3 regions of the Bacillus sp. PK6-16 genome follow, and region 2 is predicted to be linked to each of the others. Evidence: riboswitches for the same ligand, from Rfam matches in the RefSeq annotation. Region 2 holds a riboswitch; each other region holds the start of a gene.
The links. Region 2 has a riboswitch for cyclic di-GMP ahead of M1D66_RS03585 (WxL domain-containing protein). Riboswitches for the same ligand answer to the same signal wherever they lie in the genome.
Positions count from the first base shown of each region.

Region 1: it holds a riboswitch for cyclic di-GMP, as region 2 does, so the genes downstream of both, M1D66_RS25100 (methyl-accepting chemotaxis protein) here and M1D66_RS03585 (WxL domain-containing protein) in region 2, are expected to answer to the same signal.
Region 3: it holds a riboswitch for cyclic di-GMP, as region 2 does, so the genes downstream of both, M1D66_RS21735 (SpaA isopeptide-forming pilin-related protein) here and M1D66_RS03585 (WxL domain-containing protein) in region 2, are expected to answer to the same signal.

Region 1 is NZ_CP096511.1:4,882,000-4,889,995, forward strand. It holds gene M1D66_RS25095 (non-ribosomal peptide synthetase family protein) at 1-3,547, opposite strand, end outside; gene M1D66_RS25100 (methyl-accepting chemotaxis protein) at 3,680-5,422, opposite strand; cyclic di-GMP riboswitch class I at 5,557-5,641, opposite strand; gene M1D66_RS25105 (anaerobic C4-dicarboxylate transporter family protein) at 5,924-7,237, shown strand; gene thiE (thiamine phosphate synthase) at 7,353-7,996, opposite strand, start outside.
Region 2 is NZ_CP096511.1:700,075-712,189, forward strand. It holds gene M1D66_RS03560 (alpha/beta fold hydrolase) at 198-1,007, opposite strand; partial or broken gene M1D66_RS03565 (catalase) at 1,023-1,367, opposite strand; gene M1D66_RS03570 (catalase) at 1,300-1,488, opposite strand; gene M1D66_RS03575 (ATP-binding protein) at 1,671-2,924, shown strand; gene M1D66_RS03580 (ATP-binding protein) at 2,921-4,141, shown strand; cyclic di-GMP riboswitch class I at 4,386-4,474, shown strand; cyclic di-GMP riboswitch class I at 4,547-4,635, shown strand; gene M1D66_RS03585 (WxL domain-containing protein) at 4,788-7,373, shown strand; gene M1D66_RS03590 (cell wall anchor protein) at 7,413-7,724, shown strand; gene M1D66_RS03595 (WxL domain-containing protein) at 7,761-8,489, shown strand; gene M1D66_RS03600 (WxL domain-containing protein) at 8,551-9,276, shown strand; gene M1D66_RS03605 (WxLIP family cell surface protein) at 9,386-10,402, shown strand; gene M1D66_RS03610 (collagen-like protein) at 10,542-11,549, opposite strand; gene M1D66_RS03615 (Nif3-like dinuclear metal center hexameric protein) at 11,690-12,115, opposite strand, start outside.
Region 3 is NZ_CP096511.1:4,234,738-4,246,852, forward strand. It holds gene M1D66_RS21720 (DMT family transporter) at 1-554, opposite strand, end outside; gene M1D66_RS21725 (SDR family NAD(P)-dependent oxidoreductase) at 644-1,390, opposite strand; gene M1D66_RS21730 (2OG-Fe dioxygenase family protein) at 1,387-2,124, opposite strand; gene M1D66_RS21735 (SpaA isopeptide-forming pilin-related protein) at 2,603-8,560, opposite strand; cyclic di-GMP riboswitch class I at 8,620-8,712, opposite strand; gene M1D66_RS21740 (TetR/AcrR family transcriptional regulator) at 8,885-9,421, opposite strand; gene M1D66_RS21745 (CPCC family cysteine-rich protein) at 9,760-10,026, opposite strand; gene M1D66_RS21750 (hypothetical protein) at 10,023-10,460, opposite strand; gene M1D66_RS21755 (DUF975 family protein) at 10,685-11,338, opposite strand; gene M1D66_RS21760 (PH domain-containing protein) at 11,539-12,115, opposite strand, start outside.

The DNA.
Region 1 (7,996 bases), 1.1 Mb from region 2:
CACCATGAGCTAATAACTGCTGAATAAATTCTTTATTAATTGCTGGTACTATCAATTCTTTTTTCTTAATCCATTTATTCGTTCTACGCGTACCCATTACAATTTCAGATTGCTGCGCTCCATCTCCTGCAACTTGAGAAGCAATTAACTCTGCTATTACTTCATTTCCCTTCGCTAATGCAAGTCCGGTATTTACATATTCTGAAAGTGGAACCATTTCAAGATTGTATCCACACTCTCCAATTAGCTGTATAAATTGTTCAAACTCAATTTGATGTGGATGACAAATATGTAACGTCTCTCCTATAATTTGCGAATCTTGCAAATACGATACAATTGATTTACTAGCAAAATCAATTGGTGTGAAATCAACTTTCCACTTCACATTTGGTGCTTTCCCAATTAATAGCATTGTTTTAATAAGACGATAAAATGCGTTTCCTTCAATATTTTGTTGGAACGAACCTGTTTCTGAATGACATGCTAAATTACCTGCACGATAAATATTTCCGCGCAAACCATTTTTCATTGCTTCACGAACAATGTTTTCCGCTTGTAGTTTACTATTTGAATATACATTCTCTAAGTCTACACTGTAATTAAAATCACCAGTTTTCATGTATGTATCCCATTGATCTACCGCTAATTCTAACGGGATACCAATTGTAGAAATAAAATGGAATGTAGCACCTTTCTCCGCTAATGCTAGCATACGGCTAGTTCCTTGGACATTTATATTTTCAAATTGTTTTACATCCCCAAAATGTCTTACATCTGCACCGCAATGAATTATCGTATCCATCTTAGAACTGATGAACATAAATTCTTCTTCGCTCATCCCAAGATACTCTTCTCCCAGATCACCGGCTACGGCCTGTATACGCTGTAACCATTCTTCACATACATCATTAAAGTAGCCTGTTAATGTATCTATAATTCTTTGCTGCACATCTTTAGTTGGTCTTACTAAACAATAAATAGTAGCAGATGTATCTCTCAACAATTCATATAATATGTGTGATCCTAAATAACCAGTAGCTCCTGTTAAAAAGACATTTGAAATCTGGTTTTCTTCCAAAACGTTTGCATACGTGATAGTATCTGGTTCGTGAATCACTTTATATTCACGAAATACTTCTTCTTTCTCTACTTTTACTTCTCGCTCAATTCGAGCTAATCCATATATCGTTCTTTCTTTAAAGAAATCTTGAATTGTTAAATGTGAGAAATCTTCTTTTAACAATGTTAAGACTCGTAATACTTTTAATGAATGTCCACCAATTGTAAAGAAATCATCATGCACTCCAACTTTTGAAATTCCTAATACTTCCGCCCAGGCGTTCGCTATTTGTTTTTCTGCTTTATTAGAAGGTGCAACATATTCTTGTAGCCGAACCGGTTCATACTTTTCTTCTAACTGAGCTAACTTCTTAACATCAATCTTTTTATTAGGTGTAAGTGGTAATTCATTAATATAAATTAGTTTAGATGGCACCATATAATCTGGTAATTGCTCTTGTAACTGATAAACTAATTCTGGTATTTCTTTTTTATTTAAAGTTGTATAGAACGCGATTAAATATTGGCTACCTTCCTTACTCTTCTTAGCAAAAACAGCATTTTCTTTTATATTATGATTTTGAGAAATTTTACTTTGGATTTCGCCTAGTTCAATACGATGTCCTCTAATTTTTACTTGATCATCTTTCCGATGTAAAAACTCTATATTTCCATCCTCTAGCAACTTAACGATATCACCTGTTTTGTATATATTAACTATAGGATTAAAAGGGTTCGGAATAAAAGCTTCAATTGTTTTATTAGGCTTATTAAAATACCCTTTTGCTAATCCCACTGAATCTATATATAATTCACCAGGTACACCAATTGGACAAAGATTCATATTCTCATCCAAAATCATAACTTGATAATTAGCACATGGTTTACCAATGGGAATACTCGCAACATCCTCATTTAACTGACTAGGTATTTTATAGGTTGTCGTCACTACAGTACATTCTGTCGGTCCGTATACATTATGAATTTCAACATTTGTACCTATTCTTTCTCTCCACAATTTAATAACCTCTACAGGCAACATTTCACCGCCAATCGCAATTCTTTTTAGGGAAGCTAGCTTATATATATCTTCTTCTGCCAAATAAGTTGCTACTTGTCGAACAAAAATTGTTGCTAATGCCAAGATTGAAGTTGCTTTCACTTTATAGATTGCATTTGCAAATGCTTCTACAGACAATCGCTCTTCCTCTAATAGTACATATAAGTTTCCTCCACAGAATAAAGAAGCAAATGACTCCCATACAGAAGCATCGAAACTAAAGGAAGGAAATTGGGCAAATACATCCTCTTCTGTCAATTCATATTGCTTTTTCATCCAAGTATACAGATTAACAACGCCTCTATGTGCTAACATCGTTCCCTTTGGATTCCCTGTTGAACCAGATGTATAAATCATATAAGCTACATCATCACAATGAATAGACAACTTTACATCTATATCTTCATAAGTTTCACTATCATACATTGAAACTGTTTGAACCCCATCACATGTTATAGGCGTCTCTTTCATCAATATAACTTTCGCTTGGCTATCTTGAATAATGTACTGTATTCTACTTTCCGGATAATCTGGATCAATCGGAACATACGCTGCACCAGCTTTTAATATAGCTACCATACTTACTACTGTGTCTATGCTACGTTTCATAAATATTCCAACATAGTCTCCTAATTGGACGCCGTTTTTAATTAACATATGAGCTATTTGATTACTTTTTTTATTTAGCTCCTCATAAGTTAAAGTACCTTCCCTTGAAGATAAAGCTATACGATTTGGAAATTGAGTAACAGTATTATAGAACATATCGACGATACTTTTCTCAGGATATACTGCTGTCGTATCATTCACTTGACTATAAAGTGCCATCTCGGCCTCTGTAATAATATTAAAATCATTTATATGATTATTCTTATTTTGTGATTTATTAATTAAAACACCTTGTATTTGTTGTGCATAACGAGTAATTGTTGTCTCTTTCCAATTAACACTATTAAATATTATTTCTACACTTTGCATATTTTTACTAAATACAAATTGTAATGTATTCGTGTCTTGTAGCTCATAATATGTTTCGCCAATAATAATAGGTGACATTTCATATAATGTATTACCGTTTTGAAACTTTTCTATTTCTTCCTCATTCATTTCTTTAATTTGCTCCAGTTGCTCTTCAATCTGTAAATTCAAACTTTCATAGGAGAGAAAATTAGAAACTTCAATAATAATCGGAAATAAACTTCCTCTTACATGATAAAGCACGACAATATGTTTTTCTTTAGAAATATGATATAACCACGTTGCAGTCGCTCCTATTAAATCTACAATGTGAGTCAAATTTGGAAACAGTTCCGTTTTCCTTTTTACCCCAAGTTCTGTTCCTTGCACATCTTTAGGTATTTTAATACTCCCTTCTACTTTTCCTAAAAATTCTTTTACCATCTTATTATAAGAAATTGCTAATTTCATATTTATGTAAATTCCTCTCTTAAATATAATAAAGGTGTGAAAATTCACACCTTTTTCATCCCTTATTAACGGGCAGATTCGTTCAATTCATAATCAAGGGGGATCCCCCTTGATTAGAATTGAACTTTCTCCTTATTCGCTTTTAAACTCACCAATAAGCTCTTGTAATTCTTGAGAAAGCCAACTTAAAGAAGTCGCTAATTCTGCAATATCTTGTACTGATATTTCTTGCTCTTTCATGCTTTCTTCAACATTACTACTGCTGTTAGCATAAGTATTTGCAATATGTGATAATTCATTTACGACTTGAACGATATTCTGGCTATTTTGTAAAATATCACTCGAATTACCAGAAACAGCTTTTACTTGATCTGTAACAGATTGCGCTGATTTTGAGATTTTTTCAAAGAAATCACCGCTACTTTGAACAAGCGAAATTCCAGTTTCTACTTCTCTTGAACCTTTTTGCATGGAAACTACAGCATCTTCTGTCTCAGCTTGTGTTTCACCAATTAATTTCGCTATATCTTTAGCAGACGCTTCCGTTTGTTCTGCTAATTTTCGTACTTCATCAGCAACAACTGCAAACCCTCTTCCAGCTGCTCCAGCACGTGAAGCCTCAATAGAAGCATTTAAAGCTAATAAATTTGTTTGATTTGAAATACCTGTAATTACAGTTACGATATCACTAATTTCTTTTGACCTTGTTTCTAACGAATAAATGATGGAAGATAAATCTTGTACTGCATTTTGGATTAAACTCATTTGATTAATAATTTGTCCAATCACTTCATTACCTTCAATTGAATGTTGTTCCATACCTTCAGAAGCAACCGCAACTTGTTTTGCAGCCCCAGTTATTTCTTCTACCTTATCTTCCATTCCATGTACAATTCCTAAACATTGTTGTACTGAAGTTTTTTGAGACTGTGCCCCTACTCTTAAACCTTCAATAGAACTTGCAATCTCTTGAACTGCCATGCTGTTTTCCTCTGTACTCGCCGACAATTCTTGTGAAGAAGAAGAAACTTGCTCAGCAGTTTGCCTTACTTTATCTATAATCCCTTTAAATTTTTCAATCGTGTTATTGAAATAAACATTAATAATTCCAATATCATCTGGTCTTTCTTTTAATTTAATACTTAAGTCACCTTCACCAATTTTACGTAACCCTTCTCGTAAATCTTTTAATGGAGCTAACGAGTGACGCACAATAAAGAATTGAGTAATAGTCGCAATTGCTAATGAAATAATGATAAAGAGTAAGCCCTGTATCATAAACTTCTCTTTTGTAATAGGAACAATGGAAGCATCTAAGTCAGCCGCAACAATTGCAACAATATTGTTTTCTCCATCTGTAATTGGTTCTAATATTGTCACCCACGAACCTATTTCATCTTCATATACTTCTGTCATTTGAGCCTTTTTCGTATCAATCACTTTATCGTATGCCTTCATCCAATGAGCGGGTTGTTCATAATAATCTCCCGGCTTTATAGGAAACGCATTTGTTAACTCTGTAGTCAAACCAACGAGTTGTAATTCTCGCTTTTCATTCGGCTTTGCTCCTGTAACATACGTTTGTCCAACGCTTTTCAATTCTTTTGACACTTCATCTAATTTCTCTGTTAACTTTTCTTTTTTCACTTTTTCGGCTGTAGGATCTTTCGCCATGTCTCTAACTAATTCTACATCCAGTTTTTTCAATACTATTTCTCCTGTTTCAATAGACTGCCTTTCAAATAAAGACATCATACTATTTTGAAACATATTGAAACTTAATGCACCCATACTTCCAACAAGTGTCAAAATAACTAATACGGTTAATAAGACGTTCTTTTGAAGGAACGATAACTTATGCCAATATTTTTTCATTAATATCCACCTTCCTTAATCAATACAAACAAAAAAACAAAATATATGGATATTTTGTTTGAAAATGTTTCTCAATATGTTCGAGAATAAAAAAAAGCCAATGTAAAAGCATTGGCCAAGACCAACCCTATCCGTCCGGTAACTGGCTAGCGTAGCCTTTCGACCTTAGCTCCTGTAGTTTTGCGTCCTCATGTTTCCATCAGTTTGCCTTTCTCGCTGAACGAGTTGAACGATATGGGAGTTCTATGAGAATTAATTTATTCTCTTTCAAAGATTACAACATATAAATCAAAATGTCTACTTATTTAGAGATATAAATACAAATTTTTAATGCATTGCTTTTTCAAAATAATTTCAAAAAGTACGTGAATGTTACTTTTTTTGTGTTATATAATAAAAAATGTATAAATAACAAGGATTTCTTCGGGTATTTATTTAATTTTCATTCAAATTAAACTATTCGAATATATCTTAACTAATGAATTTCGGAGGTAGTTTATCATGTTTTGGCTACAATTTCTTACCTTGTTACTCTGTATTTTTATTGGTGCACGCCTAGGCGGAGTTGGTTTAGGAGTAATGGGTGGAGTTGGTATGGCAATACTCGTTTTTGTCTTCCACCTACAACCAACCGCGCCTCCTATCGATGTAATGCTTATGATTTTGGCAGTAATTACAGCTGCTGGTGCTTTGCAAGCTGCTGGAGGAATGGACTATCTTGTTCATCTAGCTGAAAAGACATTACGAAAAAATCCAAAGCGTATTACTTTTTTTGCTCCAATTGTTACTTATTTATTCACACTATGTGCAGGTACTGGTCACGTTGCCTATTCTGTACTTCCTGTTATTGCAGAAGTCTCTCGTGAATCAGGGATTAGACCGGAACGCCCAATGTCGATTGCCGTAATCGCTTCTCAACAAGCAATTACAGCTAGTCCAATTTCAGCTGCCACAGTTGCTCTTTTAGCAATGTTAGCTGACTATAAAATCACCTTATTAGATATTTTAAAAGTAAGTATACCTTCTACTTTCATCGCTTGTATGATAGCTGCATTCGTTGCTAGTAAGATGGGAAAAGAATTAAATGAAGACCCTGAATACTTAAAACGATTAAAAGAAGGAATGATTCCTAAGCTTGAAGAGAAAAAAGAATTTGTAGGTGTAAAGGGCGCAAAATTATCAGTTATCCTTTTCCTAGTAGGAACCTTCCTTGTTGTACTTCTTGGTTCATTTGAAGCACTTCGTCCAGGATGGATAGTTGATGGGAAGTTAGCTCGTCTTTCCATGCCGAACACAATTGAGATGGTTATGTTAACTATCGCGGCTCTTATTATTATTTTCTGTAAACCCAATGTAGAAAGCATTGTGTCTGGTAACGTCTTTAAAGCAGGGGCAACAGCAGTTGTTGCTATTTTTGGTATCGCTTGGATGGGAGATACTTTCTTTAATGGAAACTTAAATATGATTCAAGGATCCATTCAGCATTTAGTAACAAGTGCACCTTGGCTATTTGCCATCGCACTATTCATTCTATCTATTTTACTGTACAGCCAAGCAGCAACTGTTCGTGCCTTAATGCCACTTGGACTATCTCTTGGCATTCCACCAGCGCTACTGATTGCGATGTTCCCTGCAGTAAATGGATATTTCTTCATTCCAAACTATGGAACAATCGTTGCTGCCATTAACTTTGATCGTACTGGTACAACAAGTATCGGTAAATACGTATTAAATCATAGTTTTATGATTCCTGGCCTAATTGCAACATTTACTTCTATCGGAATTGGAATGCTCTTAATTTCAATTATGTTTTAAAGAAAAAGCACAAACCTTTATTTAAAAAGGTTTGTGCTTTTTTAATCAAATGTTTGTTTAAATTTTTGGGCAGTCTATTTCTCCATGTAGCACTTAAAATACTACACGTCCTTCCCTACAAACTTCTCTTTACTTCTTCAGCTAATTTTCTCGTACTTTCATACGCAGATTCAGCTAAACTAATTGCTGAAATAACTGAAACACCGTCCGCACCCGCTTCTATAACTGCCGCTGTATTTTCAATTGTAATCCCACCAATACCAACGATTGGCACTGTAATTCCTTGTTCTCTAAAATAGGCTAATCCTTTCGTTCCTTGAACCGCTTTCGTATCTTTTTTCGTACTCGTTGGGAAAATAGGTCCAACGCCTAAATAATCTGCTCCATTTTCGATTGCAAAGCGTGCTTCTTCAATTGTATGAGCAGATACGCCGATAATTTTATCTCCCATTTTTTCACGAACAGATGTAATTTCTTCATCATCTTGTCCTACATGAACACCATCTGCATCTAATTCAATGGCTAATTCTACATCATCATTTACAATGAAAGGAACACTATATTCCTTACAAAGCGTCTGCAATTCTTTTGCAAAGCGCACTCTATCTTCTCCGATTAAAGAACCTTCCCCCTTCTCGCGAAACTGAAAAATTGTCACTCCACCATCTAACGCTTCTTTCAATACAGCTAAAGGATCCCTCGTGCAGTTATTACTTCCCATAATAAAATACACTTGCAATAGCTTAGACATTTTATCTA
Region 2 (12,115 bases):
AACTTGTATAACGATACAAGTTCTTTTTTCATAGTATTTAACGGGGTAACCAGACAAGCTGGGTTTAGGGAGTATTACCTGTACATTTAGTATATATGAAAATGTAATCGTTTTATTTGTGTATTTGTGAGAAATATGTGAATTTTATGTTTTGTGAAAAATCGATTGTATTAACTTTCGTTCTTGTATTGCAGTTGTTATGCATGTAAAAATTTTATCAGTTCTTTATTTAATTCATCCGCTTGATCGATTGGTGAACCATGACCACTATTTGTAAGAGCATGTAACTGAGAATTTTTAATTCGTTGCTGCGTAAGCTCAGCACTTTTGTAAGGAATTAGTTGGTCGTGAACGCCGTGGAAGATTTTTGTTGGGACGTTAATTTTATTTAAATCTTTCGTTACATCTTCATTTGCAGCTGCTTGTAAAATTTTTATAAGGGCATAAGAAGCGGACTGCATACCGAGATAAGAAAACCATTCAAGGGTTGCAGCCCCTAAGTTTCTATTAAAAAAGGATAAAGATACATCATTTAAAAATTTTGGTAAATTAGCATACATTTGATTAATGAGAGCATCTGCTTGTTCTTTCGGTACACCGTAAGGGGACTCTTGATTTTTAACGAAAGAGGGGGAGACAGCGTCAATTAATGCGAGCTTAGAAATGCGGCGCCCATTATAGCGAGACATATAGCGAATAGAAAGAGCACCACCAACTGAGAAACCGACTAATGTAGCGTTCTCTACTTGAAGTGCTTCCAGAACAATTGCGATATCATCCGCTAATCGATCATACGTGTAACCAGTCCATGGCTTATCAGATTGTCCATTCCCTCGTATATCCATGGCGATACAGCGAAAGCCATGCTCTGGTAAAACATTGAGTTGATATTGGTACATTTGATGATTTAAAGGCCATCCGTGAACGAAGAAAACAGTCTTACTACCTGGACCAGGATTAACGTCTTGCACAAAAATATGCACATCTTTCTCGACAGTAACAAACATAAATTTCCCCCTATTTTATGAATATGCTCTATCCCAAAAGCGTTGTTTTGTCATAGCTTTAATAAATTCATTTGCTAGCCTCGTAGGGTCTTGTTCTATTAGAACACCAGGCTTTCCTTCGATATTTAAAGATTGAATAATAGAAGAGCCGTTTTGGAAGGAGCCAATCGGCTTAAAGTGATTATATGATTCTACGACAAATGAACTTGCTTTGTTAAGAAAATGATCATCCATCTCTCCGCCGATAAGAAGTAATCCATCATAAAGGAGTGGTGAGCCTGTTAAGAAAGTATCATTTACTTCCCACTGTCCATTTGGCGTTCCTTGCACTATGCCTAATCGTTCTGAAACGATCACTGGCAGTTAAAGAGTTTTCATCGTTTGAAATTTTAATACCTGTATTTGTTGTCATCTCCTTTCCTTCATTTTCACGCATGAAAGATTGGAGTTGTTCGGTCTTTTTATTTTTTTTGCCATCCATAAAAAATACCTCCCATAATATACGTATTATTGTTTATGTTTTTTATGCTTGTATATAGCATGAAGATATTGCATAGTTGGCATGATTTTCCTCAAATGTTCGATTTATCTTTGTTTGTCTATGAAAATCATTTATTATAATAAATGGTATTCTTCGAGATATTATTTTGAAGGGGTGTTGAAGTGAAAGAAAGTTTTTTATCATATAAAGAAGAAGAAAGAAATGCAAAAATCCTTTTATGGGTGTTATATGTCATTGTTATTGTATATCAAATTTTCTATGCAATCGTATTAGAAGATAAATCAATAATGGATAAGGGATACAAAATAATATGGCAAGTTATTTGCGGAGTAGCAATACTGTGCGCAAATATATATTTAATGAAAAAAGAGAAGGCAAACCTTGTTAAATATGCATGGATATTTGCATACATAGGGATAGAACTCGCTAATATATTTTCGTATGTTTTTTATAATAAGGCGGCGTTTGATGCGACAAATATAATAGAAATTATTCTCATTTTCTTTGTACCTATATTTTTAAATAAAAAACTCTATGTATTTTTACTTTCCTCTATTGTAGGAAAATATTTAATTTATTTATTTGTATTAGAGGAAGTAAAAGCATTTATGTTCCTTATTATGTATACACTTATGTTAATAGCTGCATATATCATTTTAAACCGATTTTTACAATATCTTTCAGCTGTAAAGGAAAGTATTGCGATTGCTAGTGAATCACAAAAATTAGCAGTAATCGGAAAAATGGCAGCGACTGTTGGACATGAAATTAAAAATCCACTCGCTTCATTAAAAGGATTTACGCAATTACAACGAGAGAAGCATGAAGAGGATCCTATTTATAAACGTATGATTTTTGAAATAGAAAATATGAATAATATGATAAGTGAGTTAATGGAAGTTGCTACATGCAAACCTTCTATTTATAAGAAACATGATGTAGGAAAAATTGTATTACAAGTAATAACAAGTCTTCGTGAAAAAATAGATGAATTAAACATTCAGTTTATTTCTAATGTGGAAGAAAAAACAATAGAAGTTGAATGTGATGAACGAAAAATAAGAGGAGTCTTTTTATATACGATAAAAAATGCTTTAGAGGCAATGGGACAAGGTGGCATATTACATTTACAATTAGAAAATAAAGGGAAAGAATATGTAATGATCAGTGTGATCGATAATGGTCATGGTATTAAGCAAGAAAACTTACCCCGTGTTACAGAGGCCTTTTATACAACGAAACAAGATAAAATTGGTCTGGGACTGACGGTAGCGAATCGAATTGTCGCCGAGCACCTTGGTGAGTTGCATATTTCAAGTGAAAAAGATTCTGGAACGAGAATAGACATCATTCTCCCAAGGAAGTGTGGAAATACTGAAATCCAAGTGGAAGAAAAGCTAGGAGTTACCATATGAATAAAGGCTATATATTTAAAAATGAAGAAATAAAGGCGCTGAAAGCATTTTTAAGTTTATTTTTTATTATATTTTTCGTATATGATCTTGCCTATGAATTTATCGTACCGTTAATCGGTGGAGAGCAAGAAGGTGTAGGAGAGTTTGAAGATGGTTTAGGTTTATGGCTTTACTTTTTGATGGTGGTATTGTTTTGCATTGGAATATACTTTATGAAATGGAAGAATGCTTTTGCGGTAAAGTATATTATTCTAATTGGCTATAATGTATTAGATTGTATCCATAACATTATGATTTATTATGGTAGCGATGCAGAATTTGACGGTGGAAATATAGTAGAAGGATTTTTTATTTTGTTTGCACCAATCTTTGTGAATAAAAGATATTTCTGGTTAGTTCCAGCGATACTTATCGGAAAGTATGCTCTTACAGGAATCATTATTCAATCTTCTCTCGTTTTAATCCCAATGGCATTATATAGCGTATTTACTATCATATGTTGGATTATATTTTTAAGGGTTCAGTCTTACGTTCGTACGCTTGAGATGATGGACAAAGAAATAAAACAGACAGAAAAACTAGCAGCTGTTGGAAAGATGGCAACGGTTATTGGTTATAAGATTAGAAGACCTTTAGCAAACTTAAAAAAACTTGTGAATAAACAAGCAGACAAGCATCCAGAGGATAAAATTTATAGTGATATTATGAAACAAGAAGTAGATCGGATTCATATAATTGCTACAGAACTTAGTGGATTTGAGAAATCTAAATCACTAGAATCAGAAACTCATAACATACAAGAAATTATCTCTTATGTTATTCGAGTTATGGAAAAGCCAGCTTTAAAACAAGGAGTCTACATACAAGGTATTTACAGTAAAGACTTACCATCAATTATATGTGATGAAAAACGATTAAAACAGGTCTTTTTTAATTTAATCAAAAATGCAATTGAAGCAATGTCAGTTGGCGGAACAATTACGATTAAAGTTACTGTAAAAGATGGAATCATCGTTCAAGTGAAAGATGAGGGATGCGGCATTCCGAAAGATAAAATTCCAAAGTTAAATGAAGCCTTTTATACAACGAAAGAAACAGGAACTGGTCTAGGTTTAGTAGTTACAGAAAAAATTATTAAAGACCACAACGGTAAAATGAGTTTTGAAAGTGAAGTTGGGGTTGGAACGACAGTTGAGGTTATGTTACCACTGCATTAACTACAAAAACATCACTTATTTGGAAGTGATGTTTTTTATTTTATCTCGCTATTTGTGTATAGTAAAAATCTCATTTTATCGATAAAGAATGTATGATGTGTTTCTAACATCAAAATGTTTTTTGAAAGTTTTCAATATGGATTTCCTAGAGAAAATTTAGATTATAAAAATTAATAGTTTTTTTCTAAAAAAACTATTTTCTTTTTTGGGTTTTAATGGTATATTCAAAACACGATAAATAAATACCTATATTTGGCACACTATTCGAAAGGATAGGTCGCAAAGCTAAGAGTCTAAAGTAATGAAAATTACTATGATAGTCTGGTTGCAGTTTGGATTTTCACACATAGTTGTATGTATGAAAATCGAAGAGGCAACCGGATTTTTTTATTGTCTCAAAAAGAAAAAATAAATGGGCATACTATTCGAAAGGATAGGTCGCAAAGCTAAGAGTCTAAGGTAATGAAAATTACTATGATAGTCTGGTTGCAGTTTGGATTTTCACACATGTTGTGATGTATGAAAATCCAAAAGGCAACCAGGCTTTTTATTTTCTAGGAATATACACTATGATTGTAAATTTAGCTAGAAAATAAATTCAATGTTCGAAATATTCGGTATGCAGGAAGCAAGGGAGGGAAGTACATTGCAAAAACAAATAGGGAAATTTGGGCGTATACTTCTCGCTGGAGGAATATTATTTACACAAGTTGGTGTGCTAGACTACTCTGCAACGAAAGTTTATGCGGTTACAAACGACGAGCAAGGACGTTTTATCGTTCATATGGATAAACAAGAAATAAAAGTTGATGAAGATGTAGTATTAAAGATCACAAATACAAATAAACAAGATGCTAATATCGAGCTGAAATTATCTAATGAGCAGCTGTTTAATGAAGCAGAAACGAAAAAAATGAATGAAAACAATAAAGCGATTCAAAACATTTCAGTAACAGAAGATCACATTGTAAAAATTGAAAAGAATGAACAAAGTAATTCTATCGGTGACGTATATGTAGTCATTCAAATGAAAAAAGCTGGAGAGTACAAATTTGAACCGATAGTGAAGTTTGAAGGGAATGAAAAGAAAATTGAATCTCCTTCTCTGCATGTTGGAGAGAAAAAAGAGGCTTTACATGTAGCTATTTCTGATGAAAATCCAAAGGTTTCAGAGGAAGTTGCGAAAAAAGAAATCAGTGAAAAAGTGAAAGTATTGGAAGAAAATAAAAAACAAGAAATAAATGCTACTAATGCTGAAATTCCAAAAGAAACGAAGACTTTAGCGAAAGAAAAGGTTAATGAAGAACTCGTATCAAAGGAAAATGAATTAAAAGAGAGCAATAAGGTCAACGAAAATAATCAGGAATTACCTGCTATTCAAGCTGAGAAGATATTAAAGAGCCAATCTCTACTAGCTGCTAGTCCTGTTACAAGTATTCTTAAATATCCAAATGTAAAGGTAATAAATAATAGAACAGGTGAAGGGCCTTCTATCTCGGGTAAATATGCTTTTAGATTTGTTTGGAGCCCACAAGTAACATATGAGGTAAAGGGTAGTAGCGATGACAGAACTGGTCAAAGTCAATATACATTTAGAAATTCAAATAGAGAACAGTACGTATTAGTAAAAAAAGCTGGTGAATATCAAGGGAAATGGATTGATGTCCGTATTAATATTCACTCTATGACAGCTTCGTCTGTAGATGTTAAAACACCAATAACTAAAGGTGATGCAAAAAACTTTTTACAATTATATGGGAACGGAAGGTCAGGACAAACTTATAATGCTTCCTTTGAATTTTATGAGCACGGAACAAGTAAAAAAGTACCATTAACGGCAATGTGGAATTTTAAAAGGATAAATAGTTATAAAAATGTTACGTTGCGTAATGATGGTAGTCATTTAACGAATTTATACGTGTATGATACGAGTTCAATTAGGTATCAAGATAAAGGGAATAATAAAATAGAGTTTTCTGGAACAGCAGGCCCAGTAGCTACTCCAGAAGCAGATATGACAATTACATTTGATAATTTAACAGAATTACCGCTAGAAGTTAGATTAAATGCTTCAGGTGTTAATGTAGCATACGACCAATTAGCGATCACACAAATTGAAATTCCAGCTCCAAGTGTAATAGGAGATATTGTGGAAGATAATTCCCGTCAACTTTCTTATAAGGTATATCAAAATATGCCTGCTCAATCGAAAGATATTCACTATGCGAAATCTTTTGTATTAGAAAGTGAAGTGAATAAGGATTTTACTGTGAATGATGTTTCCATTCAAGATGTGGAGAGTGGAGATGATGTAAGTAGCTTCTTTGATATTAATAGGAAAAACAATAAAGTCACTGCAGTTGCGAAAGAAAATGCGCTAAAAACAGAAGAATTCAACGGGAAAATTTACGAGATGACAATTACAGGTTCTCCTGTAAAAGGTGCCGATGTAATGAAATATTACAAAGGTGGTTATCTTGAAATACCGGTGTCAGCTAAAAATTATTTAGATGGCGATAAGGATGGGCAAGATAGTAATCGAGATGGAATCGCAAAAATAAGGTATAAAGGTATTCCAACTGGGAAATCAGTCCCACAAAAAGTAGTGCAAGGAACAGATTTAACAAAAATGGATATTTCTAAATTTGTGACAGATTTATCTGTAGATACGAATTTGGATGTAGATAAACCAATATCAGTAGTGAAGTTAATCAATATTCCGGATACCAAAATAATAGGGAATCATACTGTAACGGTTGTAATTGAAACGAAGCAAGGTGTACAAGCGGAAATTCAAGTTCCAGTTACTGTTGTTGATGGTACTTTAAAGTTAGTAGACGTACCAAAAGAAATTACCTTTGGAGATTTAACAATTCCATCGAAAACAACGACATACGCACCGAAGGCGATTTCAAATTCTTTAAAGGTAACTGATGATCGTGTTAAAAAGCAAAAATGGAGTGTATATGTAAAGGAAATTACACCGTTAACTTCAGCACAAAATGACACATTGACGGGAGCATTGATTTACAAACGAAATGGAAAGGATACACCTTTAAGTACTTCTAGTATAGAAGCATTCTCGTATACTTCTAAAAACGACGAGGAGGTTTCACTAAATTGGAAGGAAAACGAGGGAATTCATTTACAAGTAAAACCAGGGCCGAATGTCAAAGCAAATACAAAATATTCCGGACAGCTAGAATGGACATTAACCGATGCTCCTCTCTAAAAATATATGAAATATATAAATTTTAGAAAGGAGAGAGTAATGAAAAAAATAGTTGGTATTATCGTTTCCACAGTTATATGTGTGCCGTTTCTTATGGCAAATGTAGTAACGGCTACAAGTGCGAATTCAAAAGCAGGTATTACATTTTCGAATAGCTATACACCAAATACATCAACTGATCCGACAAAGATAAATACAAAAAAAGAGACAGTTGATAAAAATGGAGATAAATATTTACCGAAAACAGGAGGCCAGACACGGGACTTCAAACAATATATAGGATTGTTTTCGATTGTTTTATCTCTATATGCATTCAAAAGAATTAGGGGAAAGCAAGTGTATTCAAAATAAAAAATAGATGAAAACAGAGAAAAGGGGAAGGTACATATGAAACTAGCAAAATTAGCATTAATCGGTGCAGTGTCATTAACATCAGTTGCAGCAGTAGGAACTTCAGCATTTGCGGAAGAGAAAGCAAATATGAAATCTAAAACAGATGTAACGTTTATTGAAGATACAAGCACAACAGATCCAAACAATCCAGAAAATCCAAATGAAAAAGTTACACCAGAGAACCCTGGTGACCATGAAAAAGGAACAAAAGGTCCATTAAGTATTAACTACGTTTCTAACTTACACTTCGGCGAGCAAGTTATCTCTGGTAATGATCAAACGTACTTTGCAAAATTGGACAAAGTGAAACAAGGGAGCAAAACAGTTGAAGTACCTAACTTCGTATCTGTAACAGATAACCGTGGTACAAATGCAGGATGGAAATTGAAAGTAAAGCAAAATGCACAATTTAAAAGTGGTAATAGTGAGTTAACAAATGCAGCTTTAAGCTTAAGTAATCCAGCTGTAAATTCTGTAACTGATGCACAATATGCACCTACCACATTTAAAAATAAAGTAACGTTAGCTCCAGGTGGAGATGCGGTGGAAATTACTACTGCCGCAAAGAATAAAGGTATGGGTGATTGGACGACTGCATTCGGTAAAGGAGCAGAACAAGGTAAACAGAGTGTGAGCTTATTCGTACCAGGTACGACAGCAAAAGAAAAAGGTGCGAAATATTCAGCTGAGCTAACTTGGACTTTAGAAGATACACCAAACTAAGGTTGCGTAAGATTGAAAATTAAGAATAAATGAATTTTTAAAAATAAAGGAGTATAAAACTATGAAACTAGCAAAATTAGCATTAATTGGAGCGGTAACATTATCATCAGTATCAGTAGGGACGTCTGCATTTGCAGCTGAGAAAGATGGCGGGAAATTAGATTCAAAAGCATTCATTAAATTCGAGAAAAATACAGATAAAATTGATGTTGTTAATCCAGAGAATCCAGATGAAACTGTAGATCCAGTTGATCCAGATAAAAAAGGTACAGATGGTCCACTAAGTATTGATTATGTATCTAACTTCAACTTTAAAACACAAAAAGCATCAGGGAATAACGAAATCTATTTTGCAGAATTAGATAAAGTAAAGAAAAAAGTAGACGGTTCTGTAATTGACGTGCCAAACTACGTTCAAGTAACAGATAACCGTGGTACAAATGCAGGATGGCATTTAACAGTAAAACAAAATGGTCAATTCAAAACTGCAGATGATAAAGCGTTGGATGGCGCAGCATTAACATTAAAAAATTCAGCTTTGAAATCAAATGCAGGTAGCGATGCACCAACAGCAGAACAATCTATCACATTAAATCCAAGTGGTGCAGCATCTGATTTAATCGATGCAAAAGAAAACCAAGGTATGGGTACGTGGGTAAATACGTTCGGTAAAGATGCAACAAAAGCGAAACAAAGCGTAGAGTTATCTGTACCAGGTAAAACGAAAAAAGAACAAACACAATACACAACTTCACTAACTTGGGAGCTAACAGACGCTCCTATGTAGGTAAGAGGAATTTTAAGATAAAAGAGGAAAATGAGAAGAGATAAGGGAATGGCTTTAACCTTATCTCTTTCTTGTCTATAAAATGGATATGAAGGGGACTACATAAGAGATGGTAAAAAAACTATTTACTAGCTTACTATTAATTACATTCTTCATGATAAACGCTTTTTCAGTATATGCAGCTGAAATGAAATTCGCTGTGACAGCAGTTATACCAGAAAATCAAATTGATAAAAATCAAACGTACTTTGATTTGAAAATGCAACCTGGACAAAAGCAAACAATTCAAGTCCAAATGAAAAATGATACGAATAAAGAAGTTGTGGTAGAATCGTTTGCTAATACAGCAATTACGAATAGCAATGGTATTACAGATTATAGTACAGTAGAACCAAAAACGGATTCTACTTTGAAATATCCGTTTTCTAAAATTGCTAAAATGCCAAAAGAAACGAAAGTCCCAGCTAACAGCATAGTGACAGTTGATATAAACTTGGAAATGCCAAGTGAGTCGTTTGATGGTGTTATTCTAGGTGGTTTATACTTTAAAGAAAAAGAAGATGAGAATGCAAAGAAAAAAGATGAAGGTGTGCAAATTGAAAATAAATATGCATACGCAATTGGTGTTGTTTTAAAAGAAACAGATGCTGAAGTAAAACCAGACATGAAATTAAACGAAGTAAAGCCAACACAAATTAACGGGCGTAACGTCGTTACTGCAAATTTACAAAATGTAAAGCCAGCAATGTTAAAAAATTTAAGTGTCGATGCAAAGATATATAAAGAAAAAGGTACGGACGTTTTATTTGAAGCGAAAAAAGAAAATTTAAGAATGGCGCCAAACTCAAACTTTGATTACGCTATTAGCTGGGAAAACAAAGCATTTGATCCAGGAACGTACCGAGTAGAAGTGAAAGCTACTGATGGCGATCAAAAATGGGAATGGGCGAAAAAATTTACAATTGAAGGCAAGACAGCTGATAAGTTAAATGATACAGCGGTAGAAGCGAAAAAAGACCACACACTATATTACATTATCGGCGGAGTACTACTGTTAATTATATTATTAGTTCTTGTGTTCTTCTTAGGTAGACGTTCTAAAAAAGAGGACGATAACGAAAAATAATATATTGATAGTGTAAAAAGAAAATAATGGATGTTTTACTATGAAAAATATATAATGGCTTTGTCTGTTATTTGTTGTAGTTCATTTATATTCCTATTTGTTGACCCGAATTTCGGGTCTTTTTTTATGAAATGAATTGCTATATATCAGTAATTAGAAAAATAGAATATACAGCACTTGCAGTAATTCCAGGGGTAATATAAAGGGATATAGCATCTCCTCTTGCAACTGGGTTTCCAGTTGTAAGACTAGTCCAAGTTACAGCAGCGGGACCTACTGCCGGAGTAGGATTAAATACTTGAATTTGTCCTGCTCTGCTATCCGTTGGTTTAATGGAAAATACCATAGTTCCGGTAATTTTGTCAGTAGTGGTTAGGGTAATAGTAGATAGGAGGTAGCTAGAAGCAGGGGGTGTGAGGTTTGTTGGGACATTTCTGCAAATATTAATCGTATAAATAGCAGCAGGTAAATTATTTATATTTATAGACGCAGAAAAGCCAACTATACTACCGGCTCCAGCAGTGACATATGGAATAACATTGGAGTCAATTCCAGGAGAACCCGCTATACGTTGAAAACCAGCATTTGTTCCTTGAAAAACAATACTTTTTGCTGAAGCACTATCGGCAGATCCCGTAGGACCAGTAATGCCCGTAGGACCAGTGTTCCCCGTAGGACCAGTGATGCCGGTAGGCCCGGTACTACCGGTAGGTCCACTTTCTATTAATACGATATAATCTGGAGATATATTAGGAAACCCTTGAGGTGCATCTTTTTTTACAACATAGCCACTGCCCGTATAAGTGACAACTTGTCCTTTTTTATAGTTGGGAGCCGCTGCTAGACTAAAGGTGGTAGTACTTTGGAAACCAGCTCCGGAAGGTCCAGCATTACCCGTAGGCCCGGTGTTCCCCGTGGGTCCGGTGTTCCCCGTGGGTCCAGTGTTCCCTGTGGGTCCAGTGTTCCCCGTGGGTCCGGTGTTCCCCGTGGGTCCAGTGTTCCCTGTGGGTCCAGTGTTCCCCGTGGGTCCGGTGTTCCCCGTGGGTCCAGTGTTCCCTGTGGGTCCAGTGTTCCCCGTGGGTCCAGTATTTTCGTTAGAACTGCTGTTGCGTCTGCCATCGCAACTAAAACAATTACGTGGGTACATATATGTTCTCCTTTCTATATTTTCAAAATCTAGTTTTTAAAATAGAACTAATATATATATTATGAATTCTATAATTTTGTGTGGCAGATCGTCTTTTGTGTCTAGATTTCAAAAGATAGCGGGAGGAGAATTAAGTAGTGTCAGAGCCACCATTTTTCCTGAGGAAGCAAAATAACATCCACATCAAAATTCTCTTTAAACCAATCATACATCAATGTCTCTTTCACTAAATATTCAGAGGCAGAGTGTGACACACCAATTAGAGACATATTCGTTTCTTTTACATAATCCATAATGAGCGAGTATTTATGTCTGCCGTAATCATTGTCGATATGGCAATGGATTTCTCCTGTAATATATGCTTCAGCACCTTTTTCTTCTGCTTCCTTCATTAAAGATACAACATCGCCACATCCAGCGATAATTGCGATTTTTTTGATGGAATCATGTCGTTTACCTTCGAAGTCTGTGTAAGGAATCTGGAAGAGTTGTTTTAGATGTTTTTGGAGTGCTTCTGTTGATGTTTCATCTATTTCACAAATAAGGCCAACTGGTTCTTGTTCTGG
Region 3 (12,115 bases), 1.8 Mb from region 2:
GCACTCATTTTGTTAATCCCTTTACCAAATAAAGTTGTAAATGCATAAAAGAGAGCTGCAAGAAATCCCCATATCATACCTGAAGACATTAATGAACCGAAAGAGAAGCTTCCATCGATACCAGCAATTAATAAAGCTCCTGCAAAACACACAATTATTGAAATGATAGATATGAATGTTAATTTTTCTTTAAAGACGATACTTCCAATTAACAGTACAATTACTGGTGCAAGATGATAAACTGAGATAGCAATGGTAACTGACATATTTTCAAAGGCTTTAAATAAGAAAACCCAATTAAATACTAAGAAAAAACCACATATTAAAACTTGAATAACTTCTTTTCGTTCCCATTTATCTTGTTTATATTGCCCTGTAAGCAACCAGCATACACTTAAAAATATTGTCGCAAAAATACACCTTACAAACACTAATTCAAACGAAGGTAAGTTTGTTTGAACCGAAAAAAATCCAACTGATCCAAAGATAACCATTGATGCTATCATCTTTAAGGCCGGTACCGTTTTCTCTTGCTTAAAACTCTTTTGAAGCAAATTAATCCCCCTCCAATAAAAACTCGGTTTATAGTGAGAAAAACACCAGCCTAAAAAAAGGACAGGTGCTTTTCCTCAAAAACACTCAATTATAAATTTTTTCCAGCAGTCCAACCACCATCAATTACAAAATTAGAACCAGTAATAAAGCGGGCCTGATCAGAAATCAAGTACTCAATACATGAAACAATATCCTGCGGCAACCCCCAAGTATCTAAAGATTGATTACTTTTTATCATAGACATCAAGGCTTTATTACTAAAGTATTCTTCTGTAAGTTCAGTTCTAATAACACCGGGAGAAATACTATTTACCCTTATATTTTGCTTCCCAAATTCCATAGCCATCTGTTTAGTCAATCCGATTAAAGCATGTTTTGATGCAACATAAGCAGCTCGCTCTGGTTCAGCCATTAATCCAGAAACCGATGCTATATTCACAATACAACCTTTTATTTTCGATTCACACCATCGCTTAGCTACTTCCCTAGAAAGGATAAATGGGGCTACTAAATTTACATCAATTACTTTTTTAAACATATCATCGGATAAATGTAAAACAGGTGTTATCTCTCGAATACCAGCTGCATTTATTAATATATCAGGAGAAAGCTTTTCTAAATCTAATTGAGTAAAAAGATTATGAATCGCTTCGCTATTACTTAAATCAATTTGCACTACTTTCAAAGGCATATCTGTTTTCATATAATCTATTAAATTATTATTATGAATATCAAGCGCTATTACATAAAATGATTTTTCTAAAAAGTATTTTATACAAGCATGACCTATACCGCTATTGGCTCCAGAAATCATAATTATTTTATTCTCTCTCATTTTGTCTCCTTATAAGAAAATGTTACTAATAAAATATCACGAAAAGCCTCCGTACTACATTCTGTTCCAAGTGGCGTTACGGCATGGAAGACCTTTTGTCCAAATACTAAAGTTTCTAAAGGCTCCTTCAAACTTATAAACTGATTAATTTCCCGAGGAGAATTAGCTATTAAATTATCTCCACCAATAGCTGTATTACTTAAATTCATAAGGTGTAAAAATACTACTGGTTCATCATCTTTATGTAACCAAATAGGTGAACTAAAAGATGGTCTTTCTTTAGTAGCTTTATATCTTACTTGATGTAAACCTATAATTAAGTCTTTACTTGTATCTATTATATTTGTTTTAAATGCAAATTCAGTATCGAAACGCACGATATTTTGAATTAAAGGATTGCATAAAAAGCTATCATTTATGCTATTGAACTGTCTAACTTTCCCGCCATCGTCATAGTTATATTCTTTAGATTGGAAGTAATCATTACTATTATCTAAAATATAATCTGGTGAATCAACATACTTTATATACCTTGAATAAGATCTAGCACGGCATTCACCGTACGCATCATCTTCCAAATTATAATAATCTAACTGTGCTTGTGTTAATAAACGATGATTCTCTTCCTCTTGTAAAAAGATTTCATTTGAGATTTCAAGGAATCCTTTAGATTCAAATTCATGTACCTTTTCTTCTATGCTAAACCCATTCATTTTACTAAGAACAAACGTCATTATAAAAACCTCCACACTATTGTATTTTTCTATCTCATCCTATGTTAGAAATGCAATAAGTAACCGAGATTCTTGCTTAATAAAATTTTAAATTATGATATTCAATTAATACACCAAATGAAATATATGTAATTCATTAAAATTATTTATTAAGCAATATTATATATCCTTTTGGTTATTTTTTCCAATTATCTGAAGATTTATCAACATTAGTCTTAATATTCGAAATTAAAGAAATAGATTTTTCAGAAAGATAAAACTGCGCGTATTGCAATTATTTATGTATATAACTTTTTTAAAAATTATATTTTAAATATAGCTAGTTTTTTATAAATTTTTTGATATAATTACATACGGGAAAAGGGAAGAATTTTGTCTTCCCTTGTGTTTTTATTTGCATCTAGTACTTTTGCTAGATGCTTTTTTTTATGCTAAAAAAGGTATCCTCAAATACTTTGAGGATACCTTTTCACCTTTATTATCTCTGCTGTTTTCTACCTAATACGAGTAACCCAAAACTCATCATTACAAGAAGTGCTCCCATATATGGTTCCACAGGCATTTTCTGCCCTGTCTTCGGTAATTCTTTTTCAGGTTTCTCTGGATTCGGTGTCCCTGGCTTTTCTGGATCTGGTGTTCCAGGTTTTTCTGGATCTGGTGTTCCAGGCTTTTCTGGATTCGGTGTTCCAGGTTTTTCTGGATCTGGTGTTCCAGGCTTTTCTGGATCTGGTGTTCCAGGCTTTTCTGGATTCGGTGTTCCAGGTTTCTCCGGATCTGGTGTTCCAGGCTTTTCTGGATTCGGTGTTTCTGGACCTGGTGGTGCTAAATGATTCAATTTGTTTAATACTTCTAATTGAACTGCATTTATCATTCCATTTGTAATTTCAAATGGAATTGGATTAGTTAATTTTTCATATCCCTTTGGTGCTTCTACTTCTACTAGTGTGTAGTTACCTACAGATAGATCTGTGATTTTTGCCTTTCCATCTTTATCTGTTGTTACTTTCACTACTACTTTTCCCTTTTCATCATGAACTTCAAACACAGCTCCTGATAAGACTTCCTTGCTTTCAGCGGCCATTTTTGTAATCTCCACTGAACCTTTGTCTAACTGTTCGTTCTCTACTTTCAATGATAAGACTTTTGTCATACCTTTTGTAATTTCGAATGATACTGGTTCCGTTAACTTTTTGTAACCTGGTAAGCTCTTCGTCTCTACTAATTTGTATTTTCCTACTGATAGATCTGAAACGTTTGCTTTTCCTTCTTTATCCGTCGTTACTTTCGCAACTACTTTGCCTTTTGAGTCACGTACTTCAAATACAACATTTTCTAATGGTGCTTTACTGTCTTTATCTATTTTTGTGATTTCTACATTCCCCGTATCTACCATTTCATTTTCTACAGTGAACGCTAAAGATTTTGTCATACCTTTTGTAATTTCAAATGGTACAGGCTTTTCTAATTTTTTGTAGCCTGGTAAACTCTCTACTTCTACTAGCTTGTACTTTCCTACTGATAAATCTGAAACTGTTGCTTTTCCAGCTTTATCTGTCGTTACTTTCGTTACTACCTTGCCTTTGTCGTCTTGTACTTCAAAGACTACACCTGCTAACGGTGCCTTATTATCTTTATCTATTTTTGTAATTTCTACATTTCCCGTATCTACCATTTCATTTTCTATTTTTAATGATAGAACTTCTGTCATACCTTTTGTAATTTCAAACGATACTGGTTCTGTTAATTGTTTGTAACCTGGTAAGCTTTCTTTCTCTACTAATTTGTACTTTCCTACAGATAAGTCTGAGATTTTTGCTTTACCATTTTTATCTGTTTGTACTTCTGTTACTACTTTTCCTTTGTCGTCTTGTACTTCGAAGACTACGCCTTCTAATACTTTTTGACTATCTTTATCTACTTTTGTGATTTCTACTGAACCTTTGTCTAACTGTTCATTCTCTACTTTTAATGATAAGACTTCTGTCATACCCTTTTTAATTTCGAATGATACTGGCTCTGTTAGCTTTTTGTAGCCTGGTAAGCTTTCTTTCTCTACTAATTTGTACTTTCCTACAGATAAGTCTGAGATTTTTGCTTTACCATTTTTATCTGTTTTTACTTCTGTTACTACTTTTCCTTTGTCGTCTTGTACTTCGAAGACTACGCCTTCTAATACTTTTTGACTATCTTTATCTACTTTTGTAATTTCTACTGAGCCTTTATCTACTAATTCATTCTCTACTTTTAGTGATAAAACTTCTGTCATACCTTTTTTGATTTCGAATGATACTGGTTTCACTAGTTTTTTATATCCTGGTAAGCTTTCTACCTCTACTAGCTTATATTTTCCTACTGGTAAATCTGAAATTGTTGCTTGTCCTTCTTTATCTGTCGTTACTTTTGTTACTACTTTTCCTTTTTCATCTTGCACTTCGAATGTTACGCCCGCTAATACTGCGCCACTTTCTTTGTCCACTTTTGTAATCTCTACTGAACCTTTATCTAACTGTTCGTTCTCTACTTTCAATGATAAAACTTTCGTCATACCTTTTTTAATTTCGAATGATACCGGTTCCGTTAACTTTTTGTAACCTGGTAAGCTCTTCGTCTCTACTAATTTGTACTTTCCTACAGATAAGTCTGAGATTTTTGCTTTACCATTTTTATCTGTTTTTACTTCTGTTACTACTTTGCCTTGCTCATCTTGCACTTCGAAGACTACGCCTTCTAATACTTTTTGATTATCTTTATCTACTTTTGTTACTTCCACATTTCCCTTGTCTAACATTTCGTTTTCTACTGTTAAAGCAAGAGATTTTGTCATGCCTTTTTCAATTTGGAAAGTAATCGGATCTACTAATTGTTTATATCCTTTTGGTGCTTTTACTTCTACTAACTTGTATGTGCCGACTGATAAATTAGTAACTTGTGCTTGTCCTTTTTTATCTGTCGTTATTTTAGCGACTACTTGTCCTGCTTCATCTTGAATTTCAAAGACTGCATCAGCTAAAGCATCTTTATTTTCTTTATCTACTTTTGTAATTTCTACATTTCCTGTATCCACTAATTCATTTTCTACAGTCAATTGTAATGCTGTTACTCTACCCTTTTCAATTTCGAATGAAATTGGCTTTTCTAGTGGTTTGTATCCTGCCGGTGTTTCTACTTCTACCAACTCATACTTTCCAATAGATAAATCTGAAACGTTTGCTTTTCCTTCTTTATCCGTTTTTACTTTCGCAACTACTTTTCCTTTTGAATCACGTACTTCAAATACAACATTTTCTAATGGAGCTTTACTATCTTTATCTATTTTTGTTATCTCTACATTCCCTGTATCCACCATTTCATTTTCTACTTTCAATGATAGGACCTCGGTCATGCCTTTTTTAATTTCAAATGATACTGGTTTTTCTAACTTTTTATAACCAGGTAAACTTTCTACCTCTACTAATTCATACTTTCCTACAGGTAAATCTGAAACATTTGCTTTTCCTTCTTTATCTGTCGTTACTTTCGTAACTTCCTTACCCTTTTCATCTTGTACGATGAATGTTACTCCCGCTAACGGTGCTTTATTATCTTTATCTATCTTTGTTATCTCTATATTTCCCGTATCTACCATTTCATTTTCTATTTTTAATGATAAGATCTCGGTCATACCTTTTGTAATTTCAAACGATACTGGCTCTGTTAATTTCTTATAGCCTGGTAAACTTTCTTTCTCTACTAATTTGTACTTCCCTACTGATAGATCTGAGATTTTTGCTTTACCATCTTTATCTGTTTTTACTTCCTTTACTACTGTTCCAGCTTCATCTTGCACTTCAAAGACTACGCCTTTTAATGCTTTTTTGCTGCCTTTATCTATTTTTGTAATTTCTACTGAACCTTTATCTAACTGTTCATTTTCTACTTTCAACGATAGGACTGTTGTCATACCTTTTGTAATTTCGAATGATACTGAATCTGTTAGCTTTTTGTAGCCTGGTAAACTTTTCGTCTCTACTAATTTGTACTTCCCTACTGATAAATCAGAGATTTTTGCTTTACCATCTTTATCTGTTTTTACTTCTGTTACTACTTTGCCTTGCTCATCTTGCACTTCGAAGACTACGCCTTCTAGTACTTTTTGGCTATCTTTATCTATTTTTGTAATTTCTACTGAGCCTTTGTCTAACTGCTCATTTTCTACTTTTATTGCTAAAGCTTTTGTCATACCTTTTTTTATTTCAAATGGTACTGGTTCTGTTAGCTTTTTATAACCTGGTAAGCTTTTCGTCTCTACTAATTTGTACTTTCCTACTGATAGATCTGAAACGTTTGCTTTTCCATCTTTATCTGTTACTACTTTTCTTACTACTTCATCTTTCTCATCTTGGACTTCAAATTCGACACCCGCTAATACTGCCCCGTTTTCTTTGTCCACTTTTGTAATTTCTATATTACCTTTGTCTACCATTGCATTTTCCACTTGTATTGGGAATATGCCGTCCCCTGTTACATTTACTTCGAACTCTGCTTCTTTTAATTGGTAGCCTTCAGGCGCTTTCGTTTCTTTTAAAATATATTTCCCTGGTGCTAACGGTTTAGAGATTGCCTTACCATCTTTATCTGTAACAATATGTTCGACTACTACACCGTCTTTTACTATATCAAACTCTGCATTTGCTAATGGTTTTTCACCATTTTCCGAATCAATTTTCTTTACTTCAATTTGACCCTTTTGCATAGTATTTTTAATTTCAATTGTTTTTGTTTCTCCAGCTTGAAGTGTAACCTCTACTGGACTTGTTAATTTTTGATATCCTTCTGGTGCTACTGTTTCATATACTTTATACGTCCCAGGAGCTAAAGGTTGAGGTACTGAAAAACCTTTTTCGTCCGTTTTCAGTTTTGCAACAACTTCATTTGCACTATTTCGGACTTCAAATTCGGCACCTTTTAACCCTTTGTTCGGATTCTCAGAATCTATTTTATGAAGCGATACTGTACCATCTTTTGGAGCTTCAGGCGGCGTAATAGTTACTTCTTTTGATGTTAATGTTTTATCATCAAAATGTAATTCCGCTTTATTAGGAATCTTCTTATCTACGTAAGAAGATAAGTCTGCATCATTTTTAATTTTCGCCTTGATACTAAGATTAATTATCTGGTCTTCATATGACTTATAGTCAAAATTCTCACCAAACGTAAATGTTACTTCACTTCTTTGCTTATCTATCTTTAACGTCCCTTTAGAAGTAATATCTTGGCCATTTTGATCATATACTTTTGCCTCTAATACTTCTAAAACATCTTCTAAATCATCACGAATTACCATTGATGTGTATTTAGGAGGATCGTTCGGTATATGTGTACCAACTTGGTATTGAATCACTTGATCCATTTGTGTTAGCTGCTCATTCTCTACAAGCTTGCCATTCTCATCAACTATATTTTTTTCAATACTAGGTGGATTATCGTCACCTGAACCGGTTCCCCCTCCACCACTTACGAATACTTGTCCTACTTTTTCTTCAGTTTTAATATTTTTACCTTCTAATTTCACAGTATTTTTATGAGGCTTTGCAGAAGGATTAGTAATCTTTGTTTTATATCTTAAAATATAACCTTTTGAACTGTCTGGAAACTCAATTGTAAATCCAGCCTTTGTTGTATTAATTTTAATGTTAGATAAATCTGCTGGCTTAATATTTGTTGGTGCATAACCATCTTCAAATACAGCCTCTTCTAATACTACGCTGTCTGTAATTAACTCATGCCCAGGTCCTAATGTATCTGTTAATTTAAGATCTTGCATTTCTGTTCCAGTTGCATTTACATATACAAGCCAATCAGCAATCGAAGGATCTTCTTGATTATAAGAACCCCATTTCAATAGATTATCTGTATTGGGCTGTGGCTTCGGTCTCTCTGTCGTATTACTTACATTTACTTCTTTATTGACGATTTGACCATCAACGTTAAATTCTAATGGAATTTCTTTAACACCATCATATGCTTCTAGACCAAAGTAGAATTCTACGAATAAAGAACCTTTAATGTTATTCTTTCCTTCTACGTAATCACCCATAGTACACGTTAATAGACCCTTTTTCATCTCACATGTACCAACTGTTTTTCCTTCAGCATCTTTTAAAGGAAAACTCATATTCATAAGGTCTTTTCGAAACTCTTTTGGCATATCAATTGTGAATTGATCTCCACTTTTTATTTTTTCTTTAGCTGACCACTTCACTTCTACTTTCATACCATCTGAGGCTTGATACGGTTCAGATGTCGTGCCATCAGTACGGGAAATATTAATTTCGTCCACTGGACTTTTCATCACAGCAGCTTGAATAACTGGAGCCCACACATTCAGCACTGAAAATAATACTAGAAAAACTAATGAAACCATTGAAATATGTCTTTTAGTACTTTTCATTTGCATAGTTCCCTCCTATTTTTTATATTTATATAACAAAAAAAGACCGTCCGGTTGCATCAAAAATGTGCAACCAGACGATCTTAGTAACCAATATGTATTACCGTAGACTCTAAGCTTTGCGGCCTATCCTTTCGAATAGTGTGCTAAAAATATCTTTTATTCTTTTTTTGTTTCATTTTCCTCTTAAACCAAATATTACTATACCGTCTGGACGGTTATAATTCAATACTCTATAAAATTGTTCTATTTTTCTAATAAAAAAAATAATTCACCACTACATTAAAGAAGCAACGGTGAATTATTTTCACATTATATAGTTCGTATATTCTATTTATATGAATTTCTAATAAGAGCTTGAATCACTTTTTCTCTTAACTCGGGGCTTAGTCTTCCAACCCCTAAATATTCCGAATACCATAATCCATCTGCTGCTAATCTAATAATTGTTGCACAAACTGCATCTATCTCATCGTTTTCTATATTCTTTTGCAGTTGCTGAAATGATTGTTGTAATGGCTCAAGTAATTCAGGTTTTAACATGAATGCTGCCATCATACTACTAGATAACTCTTCTGTTCTTCTCTCATTATTTAATCTTTCCTCTACAAAAGAGCGAACCCATCTCCCTTTCTTCTCTGCGTCTTCCGCTACTTTATTGTAAATGGCTCCCTCATAATCCTCTACCCCTCTGACTATCATACCTTCTATTAAAGCTTCTTTATTTGAAAAGTGATACAATAATCCACCTTTACTTACACCCGCCTCTTTTGCCACTGCTTCTAAGGTTAATTTAGCAACCCCTTTACATTGCACAATTTGAGAAGCGGCCGCCAAAATCTTTTGCCGCGTTATGCTTATACTCATTCCTTTTTAAAACCCCATTTCTACTAAATTTATATAAATACGAATCTTATTTTTAATATTGTTGATTACTACTAAGTATTTTCTTTATACAACAAAAGCTTCATTACCTTTGAATTTTTAGTTACTTATTCTATTAAAAATTTCCATATCATTCAATATGATAACATTAAACACACAAAGCTGACTATACATCTATACTTTTGTATTTATTGAAAATATATCCATTAATAAAATTTACCAATTTAGTCCTTCTTATTACCTTATAAGACGGCAGTAATTCTTTCAGCACTAAATAAAAAATGTTATTACTCCCATTGAATTGAGTAATAACATTTCACTTAACAAATTCGCTGCCAACTAGCATCCTTCACATCTTCACTAGTCGGTTTTCTAACTAATCCAATAAAACATTCCTCGCAAGCACCAAATGCAATAAAATTTTTCTGTGCTTGTCTTAACGAGACTTCATTTGCACCACCTTCAAAGTCAGGATTGTTAAACTGTACCTCATCATCTTCCCAGTAACATATATTACAAATTTCATATGTACCTGGTGGTTCTTCTTCTATTGTTCTATACCCGCAGCACGGACATGTATATTTCATTCTGTTACTCCATTATTCATTTCTTTTTTCTCCCATATATTCCGGCCCATAAAGAATGTCACAGCACAAATCATAGTTATCCCCATGAAAAATGTATTAGAATCTTCATATGTAGTTGGAATGCCTACCGTTACGAAAACAATACTAAAAGCTAAAAGTAGATATAATAATAAAGATATAATATAGCTGAGTTTAAATCGTAAAATGATACCTCTAAACAATAGCTCACCAAGTAGACAGCCACCTAAAATAATAGGTACTCCGAAATACAATGTAAGGACTCCCATTTGCGCAGTAGATTGAATTATCTTTGCAATTATGTTCGGCGAAACCAGCTCACTATTGTTTCCCATCCTATCATATAAATCAAGTGCTGTTGCTGAAATAAAGAAACTTAATATAGAAAATGAATACGGTATTAAAAATTTGCTCACTCTCATTCACCTCGCTTGTTTCTTTACATATATTATTCATTATTTCCTATCATTTTTACATAAAAAAATAACCCTCTATGATAAAACATAGAGGGTAGCATTTCTATATAAAAATCTATACCTTATCCTGAAGTGAATCCCGAAAATAGGACAAATATCAAAACACCTAAACCATCTGCTATCTGCTCCCTACATTCTTTAGGGTAGATAGTTTATATGTTTTATTAGAAAGTAGTGCCTTCTTTTTTATAATATTCTTTTGAAATCTCTTCATAAAATGCGGCTGATGTCGCGTAGAAATACGGTGCTAACCATAAGAAACCGATTCCTACAGTAAGAATACTTAAAATGAACCAACCTAAGAAACTTAAGCATAGTAAAAAGTAATCCATTTTATGTCCATTCATCATATGACGACTCTCAGTAATCGCTTGATTCGCTGTATATTCTGGATGATCATTCAAAATAAAATATGTCATAGAATAAGAAAATGATTTAATAATACCTGGAATAATAAGAAGTAATGTCCATAGAGTCAAGTATACATACATTAGTAAATATGTTAAAAACGACTTCATCAACTTACTTCCATCGCTAAACCATCTAAATATATGACCAATGCGAGCATCAGTCCCACGAATTGCATTTAAAACAAGATAATAGGCACCTATTGTTAATGGACCAATAACAAGCATTACTATAATACTTACTGTAAGTGAATCACTTGCTTCTTCCCAACCCCAAAATATCGAGAAAATACCTGTTGTTAGCATTTCAACAGCTCCAATAAGGATTCCAATTAATAAGGTTGCCCCTACCGCTAGTCCCCATCTTCCTTTTAATGCATCAAGTGCTTCTCTTTTCAACTGACTTATCATATATAACCTCCTAATACTATTTCCATTTTATTATACCATTTATATCAAAAATCCCACATATTTTCCTAAAACAGAAGCATATTACCTTTTTTCATACGTATTGATACATGTGTGCTGTAGTTGTACTAATATATGGATTAAACGACTCTTTTCCCTATAACAAAAAAGCCTGCCTTTCATAATAGGCAAGCTTTCTCAAGTTACATCTCATTTATTTTCTTCTTATACCAATCCTGCATTCTCTCCGCATCTTCTACTCTCGTATGCTCTATTTTATAACTAGATGATGCACTCGAAAACTTATACGTACATAAATCCGCACGGCGCTGGAAATATGATTGTGTCTTCTCCATTGATTGGACGTGTCTTCTTCTAATAAGTCCTGTATATTTTCCGACGCTACGATAGACAAGTGTAATTTGTTCTCCGTTAACACTGTAACCATTTGTTTTAAATGTTGCGTATCCAAGTGTAAAGATAAGGATTGCGAGCGGAATTAATGCCCACATGATGAAGTGCTTTTCAGAGTATATACTTATTCCAAGAAGCGGGATTGCTAGCATTGCGAAGAAAATGAAACTATCAATGAGATAGCGGCGTAATGCTGCTTTTGGTAATGCAATAATGTTTGCATTCAGTTCGTATGGTAATTGTAAATGGGCGAGTAACTGTTGTACTCGATCTTTTCGAATGATTGGGTGCAGTGTAACCTTTTCTTTTTCGTCACCCATTCCTTTACTTTGAATGACTTCTACTTGCACAGCACAATAACCGAAT